One region of the Micrococcus flavus genome, then DNA from elsewhere that is predicted to be linked to it. Evidence: riboswitches for the same ligand, from Rfam matches in the RefSeq annotation. Region 1 holds a riboswitch; the other holds the start of a gene.
The links. Region 1 has a riboswitch for thiamine pyrophosphate ahead of thiC (phosphomethylpyrimidine synthase ThiC). Riboswitches for the same ligand answer to the same signal wherever they lie in the genome.
Positions count from the first base shown of each region.

Region 2: another riboswitch for thiamine pyrophosphate. It lies ahead of BJ976_RS01355 (thiamine ABC transporter substrate-binding protein); the one in region 1 lies ahead of thiC (phosphomethylpyrimidine synthase ThiC).

Region 1 is NZ_JACHMC010000001.1:1,527,150-1,531,859, forward strand. Features, by position in the region: gene argS (arginine--tRNA ligase) at 1-139, opposite strand, end outside; gene BJ976_RS07075 (FAD-dependent oxidoreductase) at 136-690, opposite strand; partial or broken gene BJ976_RS07080 (thiamine phosphate synthase) at 614-1,063, shown strand; tRNA gene BJ976_RS07085 (tRNA-Arg) at 1,139-1,214, shown strand; gene thiD (bifunctional hydroxymethylpyrimidine kinase/phosphomethylpyrimidine kinase) at 1,246-2,148, opposite strand; TPP riboswitch at 2,271-2,384, shown strand; gene thiC (phosphomethylpyrimidine synthase ThiC) at 2,382-4,202, shown strand; gene BJ976_RS07100 (DNA-3-methyladenine glycosylase I) at 4,436-4,710, shown strand, end outside.
Region 2 is NZ_JACHMC010000001.1:271,289-275,998, reverse strand. Features, by position in the region: gene BJ976_RS01365 (agmatine deiminase family protein) at 1-709, shown strand, start outside; gene BJ976_RS01360 (AI-2E family transporter) at 648-2,042, opposite strand; TPP riboswitch at 2,090-2,195, shown strand; gene BJ976_RS01355 (thiamine ABC transporter substrate-binding protein) at 2,275-3,399, shown strand; gene BJ976_RS01350 (ABC transporter permease) at 3,399-4,710, shown strand, end outside.

The sequences.
Region 1 (4,710 bases):
CGTGCTCGCGGCTGCGGGGTCGCTCCACTCGCACGCGGTCCGCGGTGAGCTCCTCGCGCAGGGCGGCGGGCAGCTCCCCGGCGTCGACGGCGGCCAGCAGCTGGGCATGGATGAGGGCGGAGAGTTCTTCGGGCTTCACCCGGGAGAGTCTACGGAACACGCGGGACGCGCCGCCTCCCCGCGGGCCCCCCACGCCCGCAGGCCCCCCGCGAGGGAGAGGACCCGCCCGGCCGCGGCCGGGGCCGCCGCCCGGACGGCGTCCCGCGCGCGCGCCGAGCGGACTCCGGCGGCGCACAGCACCACGAGCGTCATCCCCTCGTCCGGCGCCTGGGCGGCGGGGGCGGCCAGCAGGTCCAGCACGGCGCCGGCCGGGGTGGCGGCCACACCGTCCTCCCGCACGGTCGCGCCCACCACGAGGCCGCCGTCCGCCCGCGGCACGAGGTACACGGACCGGCCGTGCACGAGCGAGCGCACGGGGCCCGGCAGCAGGCGGTCCTCTCCGGGGCCCAGCAGCCGCGGCGGCACGTGCAGCCGGAGGATGTCCCCGTGGACCGGCCGCAGCGGCAGCGGCACGGCGGCCGGCGCCCCGCCCAGCGCCCCGTGGCCGAGCCCGGCGGCGAACGACCGCGCCGACGTCGCGGCCCTGGCCGGGACGGACGTGTTCCACGGGGGCCAGACGGACCTGACCACTGCGCAGATGCGCGCCCTGCTGGGCCCGGACGTCGTCCTCGGCCGCTCGTGCCACACGCCGGAGCAGGTGGACGCCGCGGCCGCGGACCCGGGACTGGACTACTTCTGCACCGGCCCAGTCTGGCCCACCCCCACGAAACCGGGGCGGGCCGCCGTCGGCCTCGACCTGCCCCGCCACGCCGCCGCCGTCACCGCCCCGGGGGCGCCGGCGGCCGGCCGGACGTGGTTCGCGATCGGCGGGATCGACGCCGAGCGCCTGCCCCGGGTCCGGGAGGCGGGCGCCGAGCGGATCGTGGTGGTGCGCGCAGTCACCGCGGCCGCCGACCCCGCGGCGGCCGCCCGGGCGCTGCGCGCGGGCCTGCCCCGCCCCTGACCGGGGCGGGCCGGTGCCGCCGCCGATGGTGTAGAGTCGTCGAGTCCGCCGGGGCTCCACCCCCGTCGGATCCCCGCCTCCGTAGCTCAGGGGATAGAGCGTCTGCCTCCGGAGCAGAAGGCCGCAGGTTCGAATCCTGCCGGGGGCACCACCGCTGGAGACAGCACCACGGCCGGCACGCCTCAGGCGCGCCGGCCGTCGTCGTCCGTGGGCACCCGCCAGTCGAGCGGACCGTGCCAGGTCGGCCGGGACCGGTCCCCGACCCCGAGGCCGTCGGCGCCCCGCAGGGCCCGCGTCAGCCACGGACGGGCGGCGCGCAGGGCCTCCTCCCAGGACCGGCCCCCGGCCGCGAGCACCGCGAGCGCGGAGGAGAGCGTGCACCCCGTGCCGTGGGTGGCCCGCGTCCCGACGCGCGGCGCCGTCACCGCCGTCTCCCCCTGCGGCCCCACGAGCACGTCCGTCAGGCATCCCTCGGCGTCCGCAGGCAGGTGGCCGCCCTTCACGAGGACGGTCCCACCGCGCCCGACCGGGCCGTCCGCGGCGACCAGGCCGCGTGCGGCGGCCACGGCGGCGGCCAGCGCCCGCGCCGGATCGTCCTCCTCGTCCAGGGTCCGCCCCGTCAGCGCCGCGAGCTCCGGCACGTTGGGCGTCACCAGGTCCGCGAGGGACAGCAGGCGGGCCCACGCCGCCTCAGCGTCCTCGCCGGCGGCGTCCGTGAGGCGGTCGCCGCTCGAGGCCACCATGACCGGGTCCAGCACGACGCGCGGCGGCCGGGCGGCCTCGAGCCAGTCCGCGACGGCGTGCATCACCGGGACGGAGCCGAGCATGCCGATCGTGACGGCGTCGACGCCGATGTCCGCCCCGACGGCCTCGAGCTGCGCGGTGACGACGTCGGCGGGCAGCACGTGCACCGCCTGCACACCCTGCGTGTTCTGCGCGGTCACGGCGGTGACGGCGGTCATGCCGTAGCCGCCCCAGGCGCCGATCGTGGCCAGGTCCGCCTGGATGCCGGCGCCGCCGCCGGAGTCGGACCCGGCGACGGCGAGGACGCGGGCGGGGGGACGGAGGGGCGTCACGGGGCTCATGCGCCCAGCGTGCCACCTCGGCCGCGCGGCCGGAACGACGGGGCGCGCCCGGGCCGCGGGGCCGGAGGGGTGAGGGTGCACGGGGACCGCTCGACACGGCCGGGGCGGGTGGGCTAGCGTCCGGGACATCCCACGGGGGCCCCTGGCGAAGGGGCTGAGACCGGACCGACGCCGTCCGACACCGTCCGAACCTGTCCGGGTCATGCCGGCGAAGGAAGAAGGAGCGCGGACACATGTCCCTGCCTGAGCACACCCCTGCCGTCCCCGTCGCGGAGGCGCCCGCCCCCCGGGAGGAGAACTACCCGACCCACCGCCTCGCCTGGCTCGAGGACGCCGAGCACGGCATCCGGGTGCCGGTGACCGAGGTGCACCAGGACGCCTCCCCGGACGGGTCGCCCAACGAGCCGTTCCGCGTGTACCGGACCATGGGGCCGGGGGCCGACCCCACCCGCGGCCTGCCGCCGCTGCGCGCGGACTGGATCCGGGCGCGCGGCGACGTCGAGGAGTACGAGGGCCGCGAGCGCGACCTGCTCGACGACGGCCGCTCGGCCGTGCGCCGCGGCGCGTCCACGCAGGACTGGCGGGGCGAGCGGCGCGCTCCGCTGCGCGCCGCGGACGGCGCGCGCGTGACCCAGATGCACTACGCCCGCCGCGGCGAGATCACGCCGGAGATGCGCTTCGTGGCGCTGCGCGAGGGCGTGGACGTGGAGCTGGTCCGCTCGGAGGTGGCCGCCGGGCGCGCCATCATCCCCGCGAACGTGAACCACCCCGAGGCGGAGCCGATGATCATCGGCCGGGCGTTCGCCGTGAAGGTCAACGCGAACATCGGCAACTCGGCGGTGACGAGCTCGATCGCCGAGGAGGTGGCCAAGCTGGAGTGGGCCACCCGGTGGGGCGCGGACACCGTCATGGACCTCTCGACGGGCGACGACATCCACACCACCCGTGAGTGGATCCTGCGCAACTCCCCCGTGCCGATCGGCACCGTGCCCATCTACCAGGCCCTGGAGAAGGTCGGCGGCGACCACCAGGCGCTGACCTGGGAGGTCTTCCGGGACACCGTGATCGAGCAGTGCGAGCAGGGCGTGGACTACATGACGGTCCACGCGGGCGTGCTGCTGCGCCACGTCCCCCTCTCCGCCGACCGCGTGACGGGCATCGTCTCCCGCGGCGGCTCGATCATGGCCGGCTGGTGCCTGGGGCACCATCAGGAGAACTTCCTCTACGAGCACTACGACGAGCTCTGCGAGATCTTCGCGCGCTACGACGTGGCGTTCTCCCTCGGCGACGGGCTCCGCCCGGGCTCCGTGGCGGACGCCAACGACGCCGCCCAGTTCGCCGAGCTGGACACCCTCGCCGAGCTGACGGAGCGGGCGTGGGCGTACGACGTCCAGGTGATGGTGGAGGGCCCCGGCCACATCCCGCTGCACCTGGTGCGGGAGAACGTGGAGCGCCAGCAGGAGCTGTGCAAGGGTGCCCCGTTCTACACGCTCGGCCCCCTCGTCACGGACATCGCCCCGGCGTACGACCACATCACCTCGGCCATCGGCGCCACCGAGATCGCCCGCTACGGCACCGCGATGCTCTGCTACGTCACGCCCAAGGAGCATCTGGGCCTGCCGAACCGGGACGACGTGAAGACGGGCGTGATCACCTACAAGATCGCCGCGCACGCCGCCGACGTCGCCAAGGGCCACCCCGGCGCCCGCGACCGCGACGACGCGCTGTCCAAGGCGCGCTTCGAGTTCCGCTGGCGCGACCAGTTCGGCCTCGGCCTGGACCCCCAGCTCGCCGAGGAGTACCACGACGAGACGCTGCCGGCCGAGCCCGCCAAGACCGCCCACTTCTGCTCGATGTGCGGTCCGAAGTTCTGCTCCATGCGCATCAGCCAGGACATCCGCAGCGAGTTCGGCGGCGCGTCCGAGCAGGCGCGGATCGCCGAGGCTGGCATGGCCGCCAAGTCCGCGGAGTTCCGGGCCGCGGGCGGGTCCGTGTACCTGCCGGAGCCGAGCCTGCGCCGGCCTGAGGGGGACGCGGTGCTCGCGAGGGACTGAGCGGTCCGTGCCGCTTCGCTGGCCGGCCTGCCCTGGGCGTGCTCCCGGATGGCGTCGCCCCGACCGCGGTCGTCCCCAGCATCTCCTCCTTCGCCGCACGTGCCGCTGCGGGCCGGGCGGCTCGAGTGACGAGGTCCGGCCGTGCCTCCTGCACAGGTGTCCGCAGACGGCGTGGCGTCCCCGGGCGTCGCGTTCCGGCTCCGGATGTCCGGGGCCGCTCCTAGGCTCGGTGCATGAGCGCGCACCACGCCGACGACGGCCTCCCCACCCCCGTCTCCACCCTCGCCGAGGATCCACCGGTGGGCGGGCGACAGGCGCCGCCGAGTGGCGTCGTCGTGGGCGAGGACGGGCGAGCCCGCCCGCCGTGGGCGGCACGGGATCCGCTGCTGCGGGAGTACTACGACACGGAGTGGGGCCTGCCCGTCATGGACGACCAGGGCCTGTTCGAGCGCCTCGTGCTCGAGGCGTTCCAGTCGGGCCTGAGCTGGCGGACCGTCCTGGCCAAGCG
Region 2 (4,710 bases), 1.3 Mb from region 1:
CCCGGAGGGCCGCGACGCCGAGGCCGGCGCCGTCGTCGCCCGCGCCGCGGGCCTGCCCCTCCACACCCCGCTGCTGGCCGCGCCGCCGGCCACGTGGGCCGCGGACGGGGAGGGGACGGCGGTCGCCTCCACCCTGCTCTTGGACCCGGTCCTCAACGACGGCTGGGGGCGGGACCAGGTGGAGGAGGCCCTCGCGGACCTGCTGGGGATCGAGCGCGTCCTGTGGCTGCCGGCGGCGGCCCATCGCGAGGCCGGGCCCCACGGCGGGCTGGCCCATCTGCACCCGTGGGTGCGGTTCACGGCCCCGGGCGCGGTCTCGGTGAACTGGCAGTCCGGCCGGCTGCACCCGGACCACGCGCCGGGGGCGGCCGCCGTGCACGTGCTCACCGGCGCTCACGACGCCCGCGGCCGCACGCTGCAGGTGCACACGGTGCCCCCGGCCGTGCCCGAGCCCGGCGCCGCGCCCGAGGGCACCGGGCCGCGCTCGCTGCTGGACACGGTGCGGCTGGGCGCCGCCCACGTGCTGCGCCCGGCCTTTGCGGACCCGGAGACGGACGCCCGCGCCGCGGCCGAGGCCGCCCGCCTGCACCCGGGACTGGAGCAGGTGCCGTTCCCCCAGCCGCCCGTGCTGCGCCTGCTCGGCGCGTTCAGCGACCTGCTGCTGTCCCAGCCGCGCCCGGCGTCCCCCGCTCCGGCTCCGGCGGCCTGACCCCGTCCACACGGGGGGACATCAGCGGCGAGGACGGACCGCCCTCCCGCTCGGCCTCCCGGGCGGCCAGGCGCACGCGCTCCTGTGCGGCGGTGTCCAGGGACACGGAGCCGGCGTCGGCGTCCTCGCCGGCGGCGTGGGATCCCACCACGTCCTTCGGGCGGCGCAGCAGCGCCAGCAGGGAGGACTGGCGGATCTCCATGCCCTTCAGGTCCGAGGCGATCAGCGAGTTGACCCACCGGGAGCCGGGGTCGGCGTCGATCAGGACCGCCTTCACCAGCAGCGTGCAGGGCAGGGCGAGGATGGCCCCGAGCGGGCCCAGCACCCACGCCCAGAACAGCAGGGACAGGAAGCTGACGGTGGGGACCACGCCCACCGCGTCCCCGGCGACCTTCGGCTGGATGATGGACTGGAGCACGAAGTTCAGCACGGAGTAGCTGACCACCACCCCCAGGAATGCGCCCCAGCCGCCCTCCATGAGCCCCAGCAGGGCCGGGGGGATCAGGCCGATCACGAAGCCGATGTTCGGGATGTAGTTGGTCAGGAAGCTCAGGACCCCCCACACGAGCACCATGGGCACGCCGATGGCCATGAGCGCCACCACGTCCAGGACCGCGACGATCAGGCCGAAGACGGTGGTGACGATCCAGTACCGGCGCACGCCGTGCGCGAAGTCCCGCAGCGCGCGGCCGAGCTCGTGGCGGGCGGTGTTGAGCAGGTCCACGCGGCGCTCCACGGCCATGGAGTCCATGGCGAGGAAGAACATGCCCATGATCACGGTGGCCAGCAGGCCCACCACGGCGTAGATGTTGGTGGCGATCGTGGTGAGGGCGGTGACCGCGGCCCCGGAGACGGCCTGCAGGTCGATCTGCGCCAGGCGCGAGTTGACCATGTCCGGGGTGACGCCCATGGTCCCCAGCCAGGCGACCACGTCCTGCACGATCCGCTCGAACTGGGCCGCGTACTCCGGCAGCGCGGTGATCAGCTCCAGCGCTGACCACAGCAGCATCCCGACGACGACGGCCAGCACCGAGCACACCAGCAGCACCGTGGCGGCGGCGCCGAGCACGGGGTGCACGCCGCGGCGGATCAGCCACGACTGCAGCGGGTACGCGACGATCACGAGGTTCAGGCCCAGAAACACGGGCGCGACGATCTGGGAGATCCCCTGGACGAACTGCACCACCACCACGAGGCCGGCCAGGGTCAGCACGATGACCAGCATGCGCGGCCACATGCGGTGGGGCCGGCGGATGTCCCAGTCGGAGACGGGGGCGGAGACGCCCCCGGAGGAGGAGGGACCGGCGTCGGCGGAGGATGCGGAGGCGCTCACGCGCAGGAGTCTACGGCCCGGCCCGGGACGCGATAGGCTCCCAGCACACACATCGACAGGGGAGCGCCGCCACGGCGCTGAGAGTGCGGTCCGCCGCAGACCCTCGAACCTGCTCCGGCTAGCACCGGCGAAGGAAGTCGAGACCTCCTCCCGGGGGCCCCGAGCCGGTGGCGCCCCGGCGCCGCCGCCGCGGAGACACCCCGGCCCCTCCCGCATCGCAGGAGGAAACCGCATGTCCCGTCCCGTCCGCATCCGCGCCGGCCTCGCCGCGCTGTCCCTGGCCGCGCTCGCCCTCACCGGCTGCTCCGTCTCCGCCCCGTCCGGCGGCTCCGCCCCGTCCGGCGGCGCGGGCTCGTCGCCCGCGGCGGGCGCCGCGTCCGGCTCCGGCTCCGGCTCGTCCGCCCCCGCCCAGGACAAGGGCACCGTCACGATCCTCACCCACGACTCGTTCGCCCTCCCCGACGATCTGATCGCCCGCTTCGAGCAGGAGTCCGGCTACACCCTGGTGACCACCGCGCCGGGGGACGCCGGCGCCGTCGTGAACCAGGTGCTCCTCTCGAAGGACGCCCCCGTGGCGGACGGCGTGTACGGCGTGGAGGACCACTCCGCGCACCGCCTCGTGGGCCAGGAGGCCGTGGCCCCCTTCACCCCCGCGGACCTGCCGGCCTCGGCGCAGGAGCTCGTGGTGGGGGACGCGATGACCCCCGTGGACCGCGGTCAGGTCTGCTTCAACACGGATCCGGCCTGGTTCGAGGAGAACGGCGTGGCCGAGCCCACGGACCTCGACCAGCTGCGCGAGCCGCAGTACGCGGAGCTCACCGCCGTGACCTCCCCCGTCACCTCCTCCCCCGGCCTGGCGCTGCTGGCCGCCACCACCGCCGAGTACGGCGAGGACGGCTGGCAGGGCTGGTGGCGGGACCTGCTCGAGGGCGGGGCGAAGGTGGACGCGTCCTGGTCGGACGCCTACGCCGTGGACTTCTCCGGCGGCGAGGGGAAGGGCGAGTTCCCGATCGTGCTGTCCTACTCCTCCTCCCCCGCGTTCGCCCCGGAGACGGCGGTCCTCGAGGACTCCTGCACCCCGCAGGTGGAGTACGCCGGCGTCCTGGCCGGGGCGAAGAACCCCGAGGGCGCGCAGGCGTTCGTGGAGTTCATGCTCACCGAGGACGTGCAGGCCGCGATCCCGGAGAACATGTACATGTACCCCGTGGACGACGCGGTCGCCCTGCCCGCCGAGTGGGAGCAGAACGCCCCGCTGGTCGAGGACCCCATCACCCCGGACCCGGCGGCGTTCGACGAGCGCCGCGAGGACCTCCTGAAGGAGTGGACCGCCCTCGCCGAGGAGGTCCAGGGCTCCTGATGCCCCTCGCCGCCCTCACGACGCCGGCCCGCCCGCCCCGCCGACGCCCCGCCGGGACCGGCGCGGGCGCCGGATGGCTGGCGGCCGGCGTCGTGCCCGTGGCGTTCCTGCTGGTGTTCTTCGCGTGGCCCGTGGCCGCGATGCTGTGGCGCGGGGTGGCGGGCGTGGACGTCGCCGGGGACCCCACGGGCGCGCTGGACCTGAGCGCGTTCGCGGAGGTCCTGGGTCGGGAGCGGACGTGGCGGATCCTCGGCCAGACCCTCGGGATGGCCGCCGCCGGCACCGCGGCCTCCGTGGCGCTCGGCCTGCCCGCCGCGTTCGTGCTGCACCGCCGCGCCTTCCCCGGCCGGACGCTGCTGCGGGCCGTGGTGCTCGTCCCCTTCGTGCTGCCCACCGTGGTGGTGGGCGTGGCGTTCCGGGCCCTGCTCGCCCCGGGTGGACCCTTCGGCTGGACGGGGCTGGACCAGACCACCGCCGCCGTCGTGCTGGCCATGGTGTTCTTCAACGTCTCCGTGGTGGTCCGCCAGGTGGGCGCCCTGTGGGCCGCGCTGGACCCCCGCCAGGCGGAGGCCGCCCGGACGCTGGGCGCCTCGCCCACCCGGGCCTTCCTGACCGTCACCCTGCCGCAGCTGGGGCCGGCGCTCGCGGGCGCGGCGGCGCTGGTGTTCCTGTTCTGCGCGTCGGCGTTCGGGATCGTGCAGACCCTCGGCCGGCCCGGGTACGGCACGCTCGAGTCCGAGATCTGGGTGCAGACCGCGGTGTACCTGGACCTGCGCACCGCCGCCGTGTTCTCCATCCTCCAGCTGGCCGTGGTGCTGGCGGCGGTGGCGCTGTCCGGGGTGACGGCGGCCCGCGCGCGCCGGGCGCTGCGGCTCGGCACCGCCCCGCTGCGGCCCCTGACCCGCACCGATGCGCTCCCGGCGGCCGCCACCGCGCTCACCGGCGCGCTGGTCCTCGCCCCACTGGCGGCGCTCGTGATCCGCTCCTTCCGGTCCCCGGAGGGCTGGGGGCTGCGCAACTACACGCTGCTGGCCACGAGCCCGGGCACCGGGTTCGCCGGCGGCGTCACCCCGCTCGAGGCCCTGGAGCAGTCCGCGCGCACGGCCCTGGACGCCACCGTGGTCACGCTCCTCGTGTCCGTGCCCCTGGCCCTGCTGCTCACCCGCCCGTTCCGCTCGCGCGCGGCCCGCGCCGTCCAGCGCGCCCTGGACGGGGCGCTGCTGCTGCCGCTGGGCGTGTCCGCGGTGACGGTGGGCTTCGGGTTCGTGGTGTCCCTGCGCGTGCAGGCCCCCGAGCTCGCGGCCTCCGGGG